DNA from 3 places in the Thioalkalivibrio sp. ALE20 genome. Region 3 is predicted to be linked to each of the others. Evidence: predicted binding sites of a transcription regulator. Region 3 holds the regulator's gene; each other region holds the start of a gene.
The links. The regulator FliA, encoded in region 3, starts transcription of late flagellar genes. The targets are predictions, from matches to a motif close to GCTAAAGTTNNNNNNNNNNCNGCCGATA.

Region 1 (6,038 bases), on a different contig from region 3:
TCTCCAGGTTCGAAATCGTGCTCTCGAAACGCGTCTGCACCGCACCCAGCTCCGCACGCAGCGAATTCACCTCGGTCAGCGCACCATCCAGCGCACCCATCGCCTGGGTCGCCGTTTCGCGCGTCGTGACGTCGATGTCGTTCAGGGTCACATCCGCCGAGGTGGTATCGTCGAACATCGTGACGTCGTCCACCCCATCGGCGTCGACATCAATCACCCCACCATCGACCTGCAGATTCTCCGTGCCCAGCTGCGAGGTCACGGCAACCGTGGTATTGCCTTCGTTGTCCACCCGCAGGGCCGCCTGCAGGTTGGCATCCGCGACCGCCGCAGCATTGTCGTCACCCGCCGCAGCCTCGTCCGCGATCTCGGCATTGATCATCCGCACCGCGTCTTCCAGCGTTTCGGCATCGCCCAGATCCACACTGATGTCATCAAAGGCATCCGCGGAAATAGTCACGTCGCTGATACTGTTGAAACCAGCCTCAATATTTTCCTGGCTGACACCGTCTTCACCGACCACTTCCGTGGTCCCCAGCTCGGAGGTCCGGGCATCCACACCGTCCACGGCAATGGTCTGCCCCTGGTTCGCCCCCACCTGGAAGAACAGGTCCTCCACCGTGCCATCCAGTACCGAGCCACCGTTGAACTCGGCCGAGTTGGCCACACGACTGACCTCCTCCATCAGCTGCTGGACCTCGTCGTTGATCGCCTGACGGTCCGACGCCGAATTGGTGTCGTTCGCCGCCTGCACCGACAGCTCGCGCGCACGCTGCAGCGCATCCCCGATGGTGTCCAGCGCACCCTCGGCGGTCTGCGCAAACGAGATACCGTCGTTCGAGTTGCGCACCGCCTGGTCCAGACCATTGATCTGACTGGTGAAACGCTCCGAGATCGCCAGACCCGCCGCGTCGTCCTTGGCGCTGTTGATGCGAAGACCCGACGACAGACGCTCCAGCGACTGCGACAGCGAACCCTGAGACTCGTTGAGATTACGCTGCGCGTTCAGCGACAGCACGTTGGTGTTGATGACCTGGGACATGATGCCCTCCTTGTTTTGCTCGCTCTGCTGACCGGCCAGCCATTGCCGTTCCGGCAGCAATGACAGGTTCGGAATTGCCTCTCACCCCCCGTAACGACCACCCACCGGCAACCTTTAACCCCGATCGGCAAAAAATTTCCGCTCTCTTGCCGCAGGGGCAAAAACGCCACGCCCGAACCAGGCCATACCCTGTGGGAGCGCGCTCGCGCGCGAAAACGCACCCGCCCGGACCACCGGCCTCGACATCGCCCCCCGAAAACGCAAAAAGGCCCGCCCCGATCACTCGGGGCGGGCCCAGGGATGGCCCGCAGCGCGGGCCCGGAGGAAACCGAAGCCTTACTGCAGCAGACCCAGCACGTTCTGCGGAACCGCATTCGCCTGCGACAACACCGTGGTCCCCGCCTGCTGGAGCACCTGCGCCCGCGAAAGTTCGGCGGTCTCTGCCGCGAAGTCCGCATCCCGGATCCGCGAGCGCGCATCCGACAGGTTCTCCGAACCGATCTCCAGATTCGCGATGGTGCTCTCGAAACGCGTCTGCACCGCACCCAGCTCCGCGCGCAGCGAGTTGACCTTGGTCAGGGCGCCATCGAAGGCGCCGATGGCCTGAGTAGCGGTCTCCCGGGTCACCACATCCACATCATTCAGGGTGACGTCCTCCGCATCGGATGCGGCGAACAGATCGACAGCGTCACCGTCGACCGACACAGCTCCTCCATCGACATCCAGCCCTTCGGTACCCAGCCGGGAGGTGATTGCAATGGTCGTGCTCCCATCGTTCGTCACCCGCAGCGAGGCCCGCAGATCAGCGTCCGCAACGTTCTTCGCGTTCTCGTCCCCGGCGGAAGCCGCATCGGTAATCGCCGAATTGATCATGCGGACTGCATCTTCGAGCGTCGCCGCTGCTTCAATCTCCTCTCCGGCATCACCCGAAAGCTGCACGTCAATTGCGTCAAAACTGTCGCCGTCAATGGTCAAATCGTCGAAAGGCCCGTCAAACGCGTCCGTCAGTTCATCGATCATTCCGATCTCTTCCTGAGTCAGGCCATCGGTGCCCACCACCTCCGTGGTGCCCAGCTGCGAGGTCCGCGCATCCACTCCGTCCACGGCAATGGTCTGCCCCTGGTTCGCCCCCACCTGGAAGAACAGGTCTTCCACAGTGCCATCGAGGATCCGGCCACCATTGAACTCGGCCGAGTTGGCCACACGACTGATTTCCTGCATCAGCTGCTGGACCTCGTCGTTGATCGCCTGACGATCCGAGGCCGAATTGGTGTCGTTGGCTGACTGCACGGCCAGCTCCCTGGCCCGCTGCAGCGCATCACCGATGGTGTCCAGCGCGCCCTCGGCGGTCTGCGCGAACGAGATGCCGTCGTTCGAATTTCGCACCGCCTGGTTCAGACCGTTGATCTGCGTGGTGAACCGCTCCGAGATCGCCAGACCGGCCGCGTCGTCCTTGGCGCTGTTGATGCGCAGGCCGGACGACAGGCGTTCCAGCGACTGGGCGAGATCGCCCTGGGTCTGGTTCAGATTGCGCTGGGCATTCAGCGAAAGAACGTTGGTGTTGATGACCTGAGACATGTTTGCTTCCTCCGGAACTTGAGTGCCGGCCGGGCCGGCTGAGGCAATCCCTGGGCGGCGCCATGCCGCCTTCGATTCCCTTAACGACCATCCCGGGAAGACCTTTAGGGCAGCTCGGGAGACCGACCATCCCGAGAGCTCCTCGGGACATCCCGTGTGTGCAACAATGTCCACGTCGCTCATCCCGGCCGACCAGGATCGCTCGTGACCGCTCTGCCCCAATGGCTGCTCCAGCCAACCGCAAAGCAACTGACGCTGGGCGGCGATGCCCGACTTCTCGTGAACCCGGAGTCCGGACTGAACCGCTACGGCTGCTCGCCGGTGCCACGCGAAGATGCCTTCAGCTTCGCTTCTTCCACCGCCACGTCGATCTCTCGACACGGCTACGAAGCGGCATCACTCCTGCACAATCGCCTCATCAACGACGGAGCCGAGCGCAGGTCCGAACAGCGGCTTGCGGAAACGACCCATCACCTCGCAGACCTGCTGGTACACACGCTGCAGATCCACGACCGACAACCGGGGGTGTTGCTGTCCAGCTCGGGAACGGATTCCCAGCTCCACGCGACGGCCGTGGCTGCCTGCCCGGAAAGAATCCCGCTGATCAGCATTGTCTGCGGTAGCGACGAAACCGGTAGCGGCACACCCTATTCTGTAACAGGGCACCACTTCGACGGCGTCACTGCACTCGGTCGCAACGTGCACAAGGGGTCGCACATCGAGGGGTTTCCCCAGATCGATTACCGAGGCATCCCGTTCCGGGACGATCGCGGGTACAGCAAATCCACGGAGGACCTGGACGAAGAAGTCCGCAGGACCGTAACGGGGGCCATCCAGCGCGGATACTTCGTCCTCCTTCACCTGATGGACCAGTCCAAACTCGGGTCCATGGCCCCATCAAGCGGTGTCGTTGACGAACTCCAGCAACGGTTCGGCGAGACCATGCAGATCATCGTCGATGCATGTCAGCTGCGTCTGGATGCGGAAGATCTCGCGGCACACCTGGACCGGGATCACATCGTGCTCGTCACCGGCTCCAAGTTTTTTACCGGCCCTCCATTCAGTGGTGCCTCGCTCTTTCCTCGTTCCGTCATCGAGCGCTGGTCACGTAAGGCTCGTCGCCTGCCTCCGGGCCTCGCGGATTATCTGGATCGATGCATGCTGCCGGACTGGCTGGCCGCCACCGCCCCGCCGCTTCCGGCGCCCGCGGATATCGGAATGCGGCTACGCTGGATCGCCGCACTTGAAGAAATGAGCCGCTACTTCGCCATCCCGCGTTCCGAGCGACTCCGCCTGCTCGACGATTTCGGGCAGCGCATGGACCGTATCCTGGGGCAACACCCTGAACTTCAGCCCATAACCACGCCCCACCAACGTTCGGCCGACCGCAACCACGGGCGGGGCCCGGAGCTCTCCAGCCGCACAACCCTCCTTCCGTTCCGCGTCCTCGGTCCCAACGGGGACCCTCTGTCGACCGACCAGTCGAACGTTCTGTACCGACTACTGAACCAGGACCTGACTCGTCATGTGGCCGGGAAGGACCTGCCGGCCGATCTCGCCCGCCGCGCCTGTCACGTCGGCCAGCCCGTGCCCCTGGGAGCCGGCCTCGGTGCGGCCTTGCGTGTCAGCATTGGCGCGCGCATACTCACTTCCTGCAACAGTTCAGGTATCATGGAAACGCGGTTCCTCGATATAGAAGAAAAAAAACTTGCCCATGTGTGCGAGAAAGCGGTGTCTTTGTCCCGGCAAATTTAAAGATACTGCTAGACGAAAACCCTCCCCTTCACCCCCCTTCCACCAAGAAACAGAACCGCTGTCATTTACCTAGAGTTCGGTCAGCACACGCAGCAGGTCTTCATGATCCGCCTCATCTAAAGCTCCAATGTGCCCCACACGCAACAGGTCGTTAGCGCGGTACCCCCCGCTCGGATTGACCAGAAAACCTCGGCTACGAAGTTTTTCGAACACCGACTGCGCATCCCCTTCTGGACACAACAGCGGAGTTTGCGCATTCGACAGTGGATACGTTGGCAATTCAAAGCGAGTCATCGTCCGAACCCCACTCCGGAATCCCTCTGCAAGCCGAGCGCAGCGTGCAACGTAGGCCAAAACCCCATGCGCCTCAATCCGCTCAAGCTTCTCCTCCACCTGCAACGCGACGGAGATCGCCGGCGTGAAAGGAGACTGCCCTCTCTCTTGGTCCAAGATGTGGTTCTCAAGGTCGAGGTAAAAAATCGGGCCAACCCTCCCCGCCACACGTTCCCGGTACGTTTTTTCCTCGATCACCACGAACGCCATTCCTGGCGCCGCGGCGAGACCCTTATGCGAGCTAAAAAGGGCCACATCCACACCCCATCCCTCCATATCAAAGGGATCCGCAACCAGCGAACTAATGGCATCAACTATTAGAAGCAAACCATGACGCTGACAATGACGCGATAGCATCTCGATTGGATAATACTGCCCCGTTCCAGTCTCGTGCACATTGACTAGAAGGGCTGTGTGTCGTGTATCGGCTGCATCTTCCAAATGGCGTTCCGTCAGCTCCTCGCCAAAAGACAGTCTGATGGCCGAATAAGCGATGCCATGATGTTGGCAAAGAGCCTCGAACCGCGCCCCGAACGTGCCACCATTAATAATCAGTACCCGATCCTGCTCCCCAAGTATCCCGCTTACAGCTGCCTCCATCGCAGCCGTTCCGGAGCCCGTGAGCATTGCAATCCGCGACCCCTTCGGATTCGCGCCACAAAGAATTCGAAGCCGCTCGCCTAGACGGTACATTCGCTCCGAAAATTCCATGGTGCGGAAATAAGGGAGCGGCTCGGCGCCGACCGCAAGAGTCTGTGGATCCATTTCCACGGGACCAAGCGTGAACAGCTTCACGAGGAAGCTCCTTCATCGTCCCAATAGACCCCTGCGTAATGCGATTTGCGTTGATTGACTGCTGGCAACTTTTGGTAGTTGCCATAGAGATCCCGGAGCACACGGTCATAGTCCTGCGGAGCCGGCAGACTCAGACTCTCGAACGGGAGGTGTACCGCAGGGAATATAGCTGATTCAGGGTGTTTTCCGCCGACCAAGCGGTCGTTGACCACACGCCGCTTTGCGCCGGGAAAACCCCGACTAAGCCATGCCCCCAATTCCGCCCCTTTACCAATCCCCCTTAACGACATACACAACGGACCCGAACATTTTCTGCCGGCCGACAAACGCCGAGACTGATTGCGAACCGCCTTCATCACACCGTACCACGCTCTGCCCCAGCTCCCGATACGCGGCATCTCGAGTAGATCAATGTACAGCCCCATTCGCTCCCTGCTATTCGTCCCCTCCAAACGGGTACGCTGATCCACCACCCGAATATCCACATCCCAAGGCACACCGCACCGTCGCTGATGCATGACTCGAAATTCAGCAG
Region 2 (6,038 bases), on a different contig from region 3:
GCCGATCGCGCTGTCGGTGCTGGGGCTGATGGAGCGCGACGGGGGGCAGGGCCTGCAGGGCATGGCGCCGGACAGCCGCAGTCCGGCCCTGGCGCTGCTGCTGGGCATCGCTTTCGCGGCCAACATCGGCGGCATGGCCACCATCATCGGTTCCCCGCCCAATGCGCTGACCGTCGCGTTTCTCAATGACCGCTACGAGCTCGGGATCGGTTTCATCGACTGGATGCTGCTGGGCCTGCCGCTGTCGCTGACGCTGCTGCTCATTGCCTGGATCCTGCTGACCCGCTGGGTGTTCCCGGTGCACCGCATCCGTCTCAACGGGCTCGACCGCATGCTGCAGGAGCAGGTAGGCGATCTGGGGCCGTGGAGCCGGGCGGAGTTGCGCGTGGCGGCGGTGTTCCTGCTGGTGGCGCTGGCCTGGATGTTTCGCCCCCTGCTGGAGGCGTGGCTGCCGCTGGAACTGACGGATGCCGGGATCGCGATCCTCGGGGCGGGGCTGCTGTTCCTGATCCCTTCCGGGGCCTCGGGTCAGCGGCGGCTGCTGTGCTGGGATAACACGCGCGAGCTGCCGTGGGGGGTGCTGCTGCTCGTGGGCGGCGGTCTCAGCCTGGGTTCGGCGATTGAATCCTCGGGCCTGGCGGAACTGACCGCCGAGGCGCTGATGGGCGCCCAGGCCTGGCCGCTGCTGCTGGTGATTGCCGGGGTCGTGCTGGTCACCATGACCCTCAGCCACGTGACCAGCAATACCGCTACCGCGGCCACCCTGCTGCCGCTGGTGGCGGCGCTCGCGTTGCGCATGGATGTGCCGGTGGGGCTCATGACCCTGCCGGTGGCGTTTGCCGCGTCGGTCGCGTTCATGTTGCCGGTGGCCACGCCGCCCAACGCCATCGTGTTTGCCTCCAATCGCCTGCGCGTGGTGGACATGATCCGCGGCGGGGCCCTGCTGTCGGTGGTCGCCATCGTGCTGGTCAGCCTCGCGGTGTATGCGCTCGCCGAGCCTTTGCTGCTGCGGCACGTGGGCTGAGTGCGTGGGGAGGCGCGTGACCCGCGCGGCTCAAGTCGGGCCGCGGCCGGCCGCTAGCGGGGGCGAGAGACTCGTAGCATGGCGCCCGTAATCCCGGGCGCGAAGAAAGCTTCAAGGGAGAGAGTGATGCTCAGGAATATCCGGATCGGAACCCGCCTGATGGGCGGCGTCACCCTTGTGGTGGTCGCGGTCGTGGTGCTCACGCTGGTGGTGGTGATGAACAGCCTCGGCAACATGGCGGACCGCGCGGAACAGCGTGAACTCAATGACCTGAGTGAACTGCTGATCCGGCAGCTCGATCAGGAGGCCGATCGCGGGACCGCGATGGCGCAGGCCGTGGCCGCCATTCCGGACGTGCAACAGGCCTTCGCCCGGCGCGACCGCGAACGCCTGCACGAGATGACGGTGCCGGGTTTTGATCACCTCTACGAGGAATACGGCGTACGCCAGTACCAGTTCCATACGCCGCCGGCGACGTCCTTCCTGCGGGCGCACCGTCCGGATCGCTACGACGATGACCTCTCCGGGTTCCGTCAGACCGTGGTCGAGACCAACCGTGACCGCCGGCCGATCTCCGGGCTCGAAGAAGGGGTGGCCGGCCTGGGCATCCGCGGCATCGTCCCGGTCTCCCACGAAGGTGAACATATCGGGTCGCTGGAATTCGGCATGGCGTTCGACGATGCCTTCTTCGAGGACTTTACGGCGGATACGGAAGCCCCGGTGGCCCTCTACCTGCAGCGCGACGGGACCTTCGAGGCATTCGGCAGCACCATCAACGGCGACTCGACCTTCAACCGTGAGGAAATGGAGCGGATTGCCGGCGGCGAGGAACTGGTGCGCCGGACCGAGCACGACGGTCGTCCGATGGCGGTGGTCGGGCGTCCGGTGGAAGACTTCTCCGGCGAGCCGGTGGGCGTGCTGGAGCTGATGGTCGATCGCAGCGATTACGTGGCGATGGCCCGCAATGCCACGGCCACGGTGGTGGGCGTGGGCGTGGCCGCCATCGGCCTCGGCCTGCTGCTGGCCTGGCTTCTGTCGCGCAGTATCGTGCGGCCGCTGCGCGATACGGTCGAGCGCCTGGACGATATTGCGTCCGGCGACGGGGACCTGACGCGCCGGCTGGAGGCCGACGGCAACAACGAGCTGGGAGATCTGGCGGCGGCGTTCAACCGTTTCGTGGACAAGATCCATGAACTGGTCAAGGAGGTCGCCGCCGGCGGCGACCAGGTGGCGGCCGCGGCCAACGAGCTGTCCGCGACCAGCGAGCAGACCAACGAACAGGTCGGCCGCCAGCAGTCCGAGATCGACCAGGTGGCCACGGCCATGAACGAGATGACCGCGACCGTGGCCGAGGTGGCCCGCAACGCCACCGAGGCGGCGGAAGCCGCGCAGAGCACGGACAAGGATGCGACCCACGGCCGCGAGCTGGTGGAGCAGACCGTCAGTGCGATCAACACCCTGTCCACCCAGGTGGAGAACACCGCGCAGGTGATCGAGCGGCTGTCGACCGATGCCGAGGAGATTAACAAGGTGCTGGAGGTGATCGGGGACATCGCCGATCAGACCAACCTGCTGGCGCTGAACGCAGCCATCGAGGCGGCGCGGGCCGGCGAGCAGGGCCGCGGCTTCGCGGTCGTGGCCGACGAGGTGCGGACCCTGGCGAGCCGGACCCAGGATTCCACCCAGGAGATCCAGGGGATGATCGAGCGGGTGCAGAACGGCACGCGCGACGCCGTGAAGGCGATGGAGGAAGGCCGTCGACAGGCGCATTCCAGCGTGGAACAGGTCAACGATGCGGGGCAGTCGCTGCAGTCGATCACGCAGTCCATCAGCCGCATCTCGGACATGAACACGCAGATCGCCAGCGCGGCCGAAGAGCAGTCCTCGGTGGCCGAGGAGATCAACCGCAACGTCTCCAACATCACTCAGGTGCTGGACGAGACCGTGGCCGGATCGCAGCAGATCGCCAACGCCTCGGAGGAGCTCTCGAAGCTGGCCTCGGCGCAGCAGGAACGCACCGGGCGCTTCCGTGTCTGACCGTGGGTCCTGCCGGCCGGGGTGTTGTGCCCCGTGCCGGAGGATGGCTTTTCGTGACGGCGGCCGATTCGGATCAAGGTTTCCGGATGGCCGCCGTTAGCATGTGAGGGCATGCTGATGTAGCCATCCGGCTGCGCAGGGCCCGGCGGAATGCGCATTGATCAGAATGCCGGAACACCAAAAGAGGGAAAGCCATGCTCAGGAATATCCGTATCGGAACGCGCTTGATGGGCGGCGTCACCATCGTGGTGGTGGCGGTTGTGGTGCTCACGCTGGTCGTCGTGATGAACAGCCTCGGCACGATGGCCGATCGCGCGGAGCAACGGGAGCTGAACGACCTGAGCGGGCTGCTGATCCGCCAGCTGGAACAGGAAGCCGAACGGGGCGAGTCGATGGCGCGGGCCATCGCCGAGATCCCGGTGATTCAGCAGGCGTTCGCCGAGGGGGATCGTGAGCGCCTGCTGGAACTGACCGAGCCGGGATATGGCCAGCTGCGCGACGAGCACGACGTGCGCCAGTATCACTTCCATACGCCGCCGGCGACCTCTTTCCTGCGTACCCACAGTCCCGACAACTACGGCGACGACCTGTCGGACGTGCGCCAGACGATCCTGGAGGTGAACCGCAATCGGCAGCCGATCACCGGGCTGGAAGAGGGACCGTTCGGCATCGGGATCCGCGGGATGGTGCCGGTGTCCTACCAGAACGAGCACATCGGCTCGCTGGAATTCGGCATGGCCTTCGATGACGCCTTCTTCGAGTCCTTCACCGAGGAAACCGGATCACCCGTGGCGGTACACCTCGATCGTGATGGCGGTTTCGAGGTCTTTGCCGGAACCATCAATGGCGAGTCGGCCTTCAGTCGGGAGGAGATGCGGCGCATCCTCGACGGCGAGGAGATGATCCGCAACGTTCGCCACGACGGCCGCCCGATGGCCGTGGTCGGGCGCGCGGTGGAGGATTTCTCCGGCGAGCCGGTGGGCGTGCTGGAGCTGATGGTCGATCGCAGCGAATACGTGGCGATGGCCCGCAATGCCACCACCACCGTGGTGGCGGTGGGCGTGGTCGCCATCGGTTTTGGTCTGCTGCTGGCCTGGCTGCTGTCGCGCAGCATCGTGCGGCCGCTGCGCCAGACCGTCACGCGTCTGGATGACATCGCGTCCGGCGACGGAGACCTGACGCGCCGGCTCGAGGCCGACGGCAACAACGAGCTGGGAGATCTGGCGGCGGCGTTCAACCGCTTCGTGGGCAAGATCCAGGACCTGGTCAAGGAAGTCGCCGCCGGTGGCGATCAGGTGGCGGCCGCGGCCAATGAGCTGTCCGCGACCAGCGAACAGACCAACGGTCAGGTCACGCGGCAGAAGGACGAGGTCGACCAGGTGGCCACCGCGATGAACGAGATGACCGCGACGGTTGCCGAGGTTGCGCGCAACGCCTCGGATGCGGCTACCGCGGCGCAGACCACCGACAAGGATGCCGACGCCGGGCGCGAGCTGGTGCAACAGACGGTGCAGTCGATCAACCACCTGACCTCGCAGGTGGACAACACCGCCGAGGTGATCGAGCGGCTGTCGACCGATGCCGAGGAGATCAACAAGGTGCTGGAGGTGATCGGCGACATCGCCGATCAGACCAACCTGCTGGCGCTGAACGCGGCCATCGAGGCGGCGCGGGCCGGCGAGCAGGGCCGCGGCTTCGCGGTCGTGGCCGACGAGGTGCGGACCCTGGCGAGCCGGACCCAGGATTCGACCCACGAGATCCAGGGTATGATCGAACGCGTCCAGAACGGCACGCGCGAGGCGGTTCAGGCGATGGAAGAAGGCAAGAACCGGGCGCATTCGAGCCGCGAGAAGGTGAACGAGGCGGGCGAGTCGCTGGAGTCGATCACGCAGTCGGTGACCACCATCTCGGAGATGAATACGCAGATCGCCAGCGCGGCCGAGGAACAGTCCTCGGTGGCCGAGGAGATCAACCGCAACATCTCCAACATCACCCAGGTGCTGGACGAGACGGCCAGCGGCTCGCGCGAGATCGCGAATGCCTCGGAAGAGCTGTCGAAGCTGGCTTCCGAACAGCAGCAGCGGGTGGGGCACTTCCGGGTCTGATCCGGTCCCGAGGGGGCGGGCACGTGCCGCCCCCTGTCATTTGCGGGTTCAGGAGCCCTCGGTATGGCGGTCGGCAGCGGCCCGGGCCGGATCAAAGCGCGACTCGAGGTAGTCGATGATCGCGCCCGATTCGTACAGCCAGCGCACGCTGCCGTCTTCTTCCTCGATCCGCAGGCAGGGAACCTGCAGCTTGCCGCCTTCCGTCTGCAGGGTCTCGCGGTGTTCGCCGGCCGGCTGGGCATTGCGCAGTTCGATGTCCAGTGACAGGCGCTGCATGGCACGGCGCGCCTTGATGCAGAACGGACAGGCGGGGAAGTGGTAGAGCGCGAGGGCGCGGGTCTGTTCGTCCACCCGTGCCTGTTCTTCGGGGTCACGCTGGATTCCGCGCGGGCGGGTCACCTTCTCGCCCACGAGCATGAAGGGCGTGAGAACCAGGCGCACGCCGCGGAAAAAGAGTCGGATCAGGGGTCGCATCCGCCAAGGATGCCACAGCTCCGGTTTGCGACCAATCCGGACGCAGCGGCGCTCGGTGGCCGGGGTCAGCCGGCCAGCTCGAAGTGCTCGTCGCCGTCGAGAACGATCATGTCGCCATTGTTGCGCGCGGCCAGCTGTTCACGGATGGTCTGTTCGTAGCCCGGCTTGAGGTGGGTCACCGCGATACGCGGGCGATGCCGCAGATGGTCGAGATCGCGCGCCAGCTGCAGCGGGGTGTAGTGGCGGGTGGCACCGGCGAGATGATCCATCTCGTCCGGCAGCCCGGTTTCGATCATCAGCAGATCGAGGCGGGGCAGGGCATTCAGGGTCTGCCACAGACCGCGGGTCGAAGTGGTGTCGCCGCTGAACGCAAAGGCCCCGGCATCCGGCCGGCTCAC
Region 3 (6,038 bases):
TCACCGACGAGCCGGCATCGATGACCGACGCCTATGCACTGATCAAGGTCCTGCATCGGGATCATGGCGTGAACCGGTTCCGCGTGGTCGCAAACATGGTGCAGGGCCGTGCCGGGGCGGAACGCGTGATGCAGAAGCTGCAGGCGGTTTGTTCCACCTATCTGCCGGAGGTCATACTGGATCTGGTGGGCGTGATTCCGCTGGATGATGCCCTGCGCCAGGCGGTGCAGAAACGGGCGCCGGTGGTGCAGCAGTCTCCGGGCAGCCCGGCGGGACGGGCGTTCCTCGAGCTCGCGCGCAAGGTCGACGGCTGGCCGGTGGCCCGCGGCGCCAGCGGGGGGGTTGGATTCTTCGTCGAGAGGATGCTGCAAAGCGCATGAACACGCCAAAGAACAGACTTTCGGGATACGCCCGGGCGGGGACCGGGGGACCGGATCAGCTGGTCGCGGACCACGTCGAGCTGGTGAATCGGATCGCCCATCACCTGATGGCTCGGCTGCCGGCCTCGGTGCAGGTGGATGACCTGGTGCAGGCAGGCATGGTTGGGCTGATCGAGGCCGCGCGGCAGTTCGAAGGCGGCCAGGGGGCGACCTTCGCCACCTACGCCGGGATCCGCATCCGCGGGGCGATGATCGACGAGCTGCGTCGCAGCGACTGGACGCCGCGCTCGGTGCACCGCAACAGCCGGCGGATCTCCGAGGCGATGCAGACGGTGGAGGCCCGCGAGGGCCGCGCCGCTCGCGCCCCGGAGATCGCCGAGGAGCTGGGCGTCCCGGTGGAAACCTACTACCAGATGCTGGATGATCACGCCGGTGCCCATCTGTTCGCGCTGGACGAGGTGGGCGGCCCGGAGGGCGAGGCGGATCGCGTGCTGGAAGGGCAGGAGCAGTCCCCGTCGCGGCGCATCGAGGCCGGGGAGTTCCGCGAGGAACTGGCCGGCGCACTGGGCGATCTGCCCGAGCGTGAACGACTGGTGCTCAACCTGTACTACACCGAAGAACTCAACCTGCGCGAGATCGGTGCCGTGCTGGACGTGACCGAATCGCGCGTCAGCCAGATCCGCAGCCAGGCGGTGCACCGTCTGCGGGCGCGTCTGGGCTCGTGGCTCGAAGACGTCGAGTCCCTGCAGATATTCTAAGGTTCAAACACATTCCCGGAGCGAACTGTGGACAAGGGTATGAAAATCCTGATCGTGGACGACTTCTCCACGATGCGGCGCATCATCAAGAATCTCCTGCGGGATCTTGGCTTCAACAACACCATGGAGGCCGACGACGGGAGCACGGCCCTGCCGATGCTGCAGAACGGCGACTTCGATTTTCTGATCACCGACTGGAACATGCCCAACATGCCGGGCATCGACCTCCTGCGCGAGGTACGCAAGGACGAGCGGCTGAAATCGTTGCCGGTGCTGATGGTCACGGCCGAAGCCAAGCGCGATCAGATCGTGGAGGCGGCAGAGGCCGGCGTGAACGGTTACATTGTGAAGCCCTTCACGGCCGAGACGCTCAAGGAGAAGATCGAAAAGATCTTCGAACGTATTGAAGCTCAAGGCTGAATACCGCGACCGGCTGACACGGCAAGAGAGACCCGATGACCGAACAAGAGAATGCCTCCGGGGAAGACCGGCTCGCGCTGGCGCGGGAGCTGGTGGGCGCTCTGGAAGGCGGTGACGAGGAGGCTTCGCGCCGCCTGATCCAGGAGCTCGCGCGGCCTTATGAACGCGAACTGTTCGACGAACTGGGCAAGCTGACCCGCGAACTGCACGAGGCACTGGAGAGCTTCCGGGGCGATTCGCGTCTGGTCGAGCTGGCGCAGGACGAGATTCCGGATGCGCGCGAGCGTCTGAGTTACGTGGTGACCCAGACCGAACAGGCCACGCACGAAACCCTGAATGCAGTGGAATCGTCCCTGCCGATTGCCGAGGCATTCGCCGGGCGTGCCGCGGAACTCACCGAAAAATGGACCCGGTTCCGCAACCGCGAACTGTCGGTGGAGGAATTCCGCGAGTTCGCGCGCGAACTCGATGCATTTTTCGAACAGACCGGCAAGGACACCGAGGAACTGCGCCGGTTGCTGTCACAGGTCCTGATGGCACAGAGCTACCAGGATCTCACCGGGCAGGTGATCCGGCGGGTCATCCGTCTGGTCACGGATCTGGAGGAAAACCTGGTCTCGCTGATCCGCCTGTCTTCCGGGCGCCTGGAGAAGGATGCCCGGGCGGCGGCCGAACAGGCCCCGGAGGCGGAACAAACCGCGCGCGAGGAGGACCGCCGCGGGCATGGACCCGCGGTGCCCCACACTCAAGATTCCGGCACGGATGTCGTTCAAGGACAGGACGAGGTGGACGATCTGCTGTCGAGCCTGGGGTTCTAGGGTCCGTCCCGGGATCCCCTTGCACCGGCAGCCATCTGCCGACGATTCGAGTCACCGGAACGGAGAGACCGCATGGCCATCGACCCCAACGACGAAATCCTCCAGGACTTCCTGATCGAGGCGGGGGAGCTGCTGGAAGGCCTGAACGAACAGCTGATCGACCTGGAACAGCATCCGGACGATACCGATCTGCTGAATGCGGTCTTCCGCAGTTTCCATACCATCAAGGGCGGGGCCGGTTTTCTCGGGCTCGACCCGCTGGTGACGGTTTGCCACAACGCCGAAGACGTCTTCAACCTGTTGCGCAATCACGAGCGCCAGGTGGACGGCCAGCTCATGGACACCATGCTGCGGGTGCTGGACACCCTCAACGTGATGTTCGGCGAGCTGCGCGACGGCCAGGAGCCGACGCCGGCGCCCGAAGATCTGGTCGACACCCTGCGACGCATGGCCCGCAACGAAACGGTCCCCGTCGGCGGCGGGGACGAAGCCGCCCCGGTCGCGGAAGAAACGCCGCACGCGGCTCCGGCCGGGGAGGCAGCGCCGGCGACGGCCGACGACTGGCCGTCGGAGGCGCTGGAGGAAGCGGCCGAGTCGCCGTCCGCGCCGGAGCCGGCAGCGGATGACGCGCCGGGCGATGACGAAGTCCGCGTGGGTGCCGGGGACGAGATCACCGACGACGAGTTCGAGGCCCTTCTGGACAGCCTGCACGGAGACCAGCCACCGAAACCGGTGGATCCGGGCACGGCAGCGGAGTCGGCCCCGGAGGTCGCGGCTGCGGATGGCGGTGACACGGGTGGGGGCGAGGACGAGATCACCGACGATGAGTTCGAGAGCCTGCTTGACGAACTGCAGGCGAAAGGCGCTGGTCCACCGACAGCCCCGGCCGAACCGGCCGAGCCGGGCCCGTCCGCCGCCGCGGCGGGCGGGACCGGAGATGCGGACACCGGGCCCGCCGCAGAACCGGCGGCAGCCTCGCCCGGGGACATGGCCGGGAAGGAAAAGGAACAGAAAGCGGAAAGTTCCGGTCCTGCGCCCGCCTCCGGCGGTGCGCGCGGCGGCGCTTCCGGCGGTGGCGGCGCCGGCGGGAGTACCGGGGGCGGCGGCCAGGGCGGCGGTGGACACCAGGGCGAAACCTCGGTGCGCGTGGATACCGAGCGGCTCGACGAGATCATGAACCTTGTGGGCGAGCTCGTGCTGGTGCGCAACCGGCTCAGCATGCTGCGCTCCGAGCACGTGGACGATGAACTGGGCAAGGCGATCAGTTCGCTGGCGCTGGTGACCTCGGATCTCCAGGCGTCGGTGATGAAGACCCGCATGCAGCCGGTGAAGAAGGTCTTCAATCGCTTTCCGCGCGTGATTCGTGATCTGTCGCGTAACCTGGGCAAGGAAATCGATCTGGAGATCTTTGGCGAGGAGACCGACCTCGACAAGAACCTGGTCGAGGCCCTGTCGGACCCGATGGTGCATCTGGTACGCAATGCGGTGGACCACGGGATCGAGATGCCCGACGAGCGCGAGGCGGCCGGCAAGCCGCGACGCGGCACGGTGGTCCTCGGGGCCGCCCAGGAGGGCGACCATATCGCCCTGATCATCAAGGACGACGGACGCGGCATGGATCCGGAGGCCCTGCGCCGCAAGGCGGTGGAAAAGGAGCTGATGGAGCCCGCGATGGCCGAGCGCATGACCGACCGCGAGGCCTTCAACGTGATCTTCATGGCCGGCTTTTCGACCAAGGCCGAGATCTCGGATGTCTCCGGCCGGGGCGTGGGCATGGACGTGGTCAAGACCAGCCTGAACCAGCTCAACGGCACCGTGGAGATCGATTCGGAGGTGGGCGTCGGCACCACGCTGCGGGTAAAGCTGCCGCTGACCCTGGCGATCCTGCCGGCGCTGATGGTGATCCTGGGCGAACGGCGTTTCGCGATCCCGCTGGCGGCGGTTTCCGAGATCCTCGACCTGGACCTCACCCAGACCCATTACGTGGACGAGCAGGAAGTCATCGTGGTGCGCAACCAGACCCTGCCGATCCATTATCTGTCGCGCTGGGCGAAGCCCGGCGTGGAACCACAACCCCGCGAGAACGCCCATGTGGTCGTGGTCCATGCGGCCGACCGCAAGGTCGGCCTGGTAGTGGATGGTCTGGTGGGGCAGGAAGAGGTTGTCATCAAGCCCCTGGGCCAGAATCTTCAGGGGGTCAAGGGCCTGGCGGGGGCGACCATTACCGGCGATGGTGGCATTGCACTCATTCTGGATGTCTCGGACCTGGTCACCCTGCTGGTGAATCAGGTACCGGGCAGCGGGCGCGCGCGCCGGGCCGCCCGACGAGCTGAGGGCTGAGGATGCCGGTCAAGGTTCTGGTGGTGGATGATTCCGGGTTTTTCCGACGCCGGATTGCGGAGATCCTGAACGCGGATATCGGGATCGAGGTCGTGGGTACGGCCGAGGATGGCCAGAAGGCGGTCGACGCCGTGAAGGAACTGGACCCGGATGTCGTGACCATGGACATCGAGATGCCGGTGATGGACGGCATCACGGCGGTCCGCAAGATCATGGCGGACCATCCGCGACCGATCCTGATGTTCTCCAGCCTGACCACCGAGGGTGCCCAGGCGACCCTGGACGCGCTGGAGGCCGGGGCGGTTGACTTTCTGCCCAAACGCTTCTCCGACATGGCCGGGGACGAAGACAGTGCCCGTGCCCTGCTGCGCCGGCGGGTCCGCAGTCTGGCGCGCAGCCGCGCGCGTTCCTCCAGTGCGCCGGGAGGGGACCGGCCGAAAACCGAGGCACCCGTGTCGGAACGCCGGCAGGCTGCGGACCGCAAGGCGAGCGAAACCGCGCGCGAGACGCCCAAGCCGCCGGTGGCCCGTCCGCCGGCACCGCTCAGTTCCCTGCGCGCGGTGCTGATCGGGACCTCCACCGGGGGGCCGGTGGCGTTGCAGGAGGTGCTCAAGCACCTGCCGGCGAACTTCCCGCTCCCGGTGGTGCTGGTCCAGCACATGCCGGCAAGCTTCACCCCGGCGTTTGCCGAGCGGCTGGACGCGATCTGCCCGATCCGCATCAAGCAGGCGGTGGACGGCGACTTCCTGCGCCCGGGCACGGCTCTGCTGGCCCCCGGTGGCCAGCAGCTGACGCTGGAACGCGGTTCCCAGACCCGCGTGCGGGTGACCGAGAGTCCGGCGGGCACCATCTACAAGCCGAGCGTGGACGCGGCCTTCGAATCGGCCGTCGATGCGCTGCGCGGCCAGGTCCTGGCCATCATCCTGACCGGCATGGGGGCGGACGGCCGCGAGGGCGTGCGCGCGCTGAAGGGTTGCGGGGCCCAGGTGTGGTCGCAGGATGCGGCGACCTCGGTGGTGTACGGCATGCCGGCGGCGGTCGCAGAGGCCGGATTGACGGACCACGTGTATCCGTTGCCGGAGATTGGACCGGCCCTGGTCAAGGGGTTCTGCTGACATGGATATCCTGAGCCTCATCGGGATTCTCCTGGGGCTCGTTGCGGTGCTGGGCGGAAGCATCGCCAAGGGAAGCGGGATCGGCGCGCTGTGGAATGCCGCGGCGTTCATCATCGTGGTGCTGGGCACCCTCGGCGCGACCCTGGTGCAGGCGCGTCTGGGGGTCTTCACGCACGGCATGAAGATGCTGCCGTGGGTCTTTCGTCC

Region 1: the regulator FliA is predicted to act here: its motif matches at 2,702-2,729, upstream of F790_RS0107975 (flagellin).
Region 2: the regulator FliA is predicted to act here: its motif matches at 1,053-1,080, upstream of F790_RS0111305 (methyl-accepting chemotaxis protein).

The regions. Positions count from the first base shown of each region.
Region 1 covers NZ_KB906474.1:171,380-177,417, forward strand. The annotation lists partial or broken gene F790_RS13770 (flagellin) at 1-1,042, opposite strand, end outside; gene F790_RS0107975 (flagellin) at 1,379-2,620, opposite strand; gene F790_RS13775 (hypothetical protein) at 2,825-4,375, shown strand; gene F790_RS0107985 (alanine--glyoxylate aminotransferase family protein) at 4,445-5,503, opposite strand; gene F790_RS14190 (LicD family protein) at 5,500-6,038, opposite strand, start outside.
Region 2 covers NZ_KB906478.1:62,425-68,462, reverse strand. The annotation lists gene F790_RS0111310 (DASS family sodium-coupled anion symporter) at 1-1,024, shown strand, start outside; gene F790_RS0111305 (methyl-accepting chemotaxis protein) at 1,151-3,061, shown strand; gene F790_RS0111300 (methyl-accepting chemotaxis protein) at 3,256-5,166, shown strand; gene F790_RS0111295 (glutathione S-transferase N-terminal domain-containing protein) at 5,215-5,640, opposite strand; gene F790_RS0111290 (MBL fold metallo-hydrolase) at 5,706-6,038, opposite strand, start outside.
Region 3 covers NZ_KB906475.1:45,629-51,666, reverse strand. The annotation lists gene F790_RS0108805 (MinD/ParA family protein) at 1-380, shown strand, start outside; gene F790_RS0108800 (RNA polymerase sigma factor FliA) at 377-1,138, shown strand; gene F790_RS0108795 (chemotaxis response regulator CheY) at 1,178-1,558, shown strand; gene F790_RS0108790 (protein phosphatase CheZ) at 1,594-2,376, shown strand; gene F790_RS0108785 (chemotaxis protein CheA) at 2,449-4,716, shown strand; gene F790_RS0108780 (chemotaxis response regulator protein-glutamate methylesterase) at 4,719-5,831, shown strand; gene F790_RS0108775 (flagellar motor protein) at 5,833-6,038, shown strand, end outside.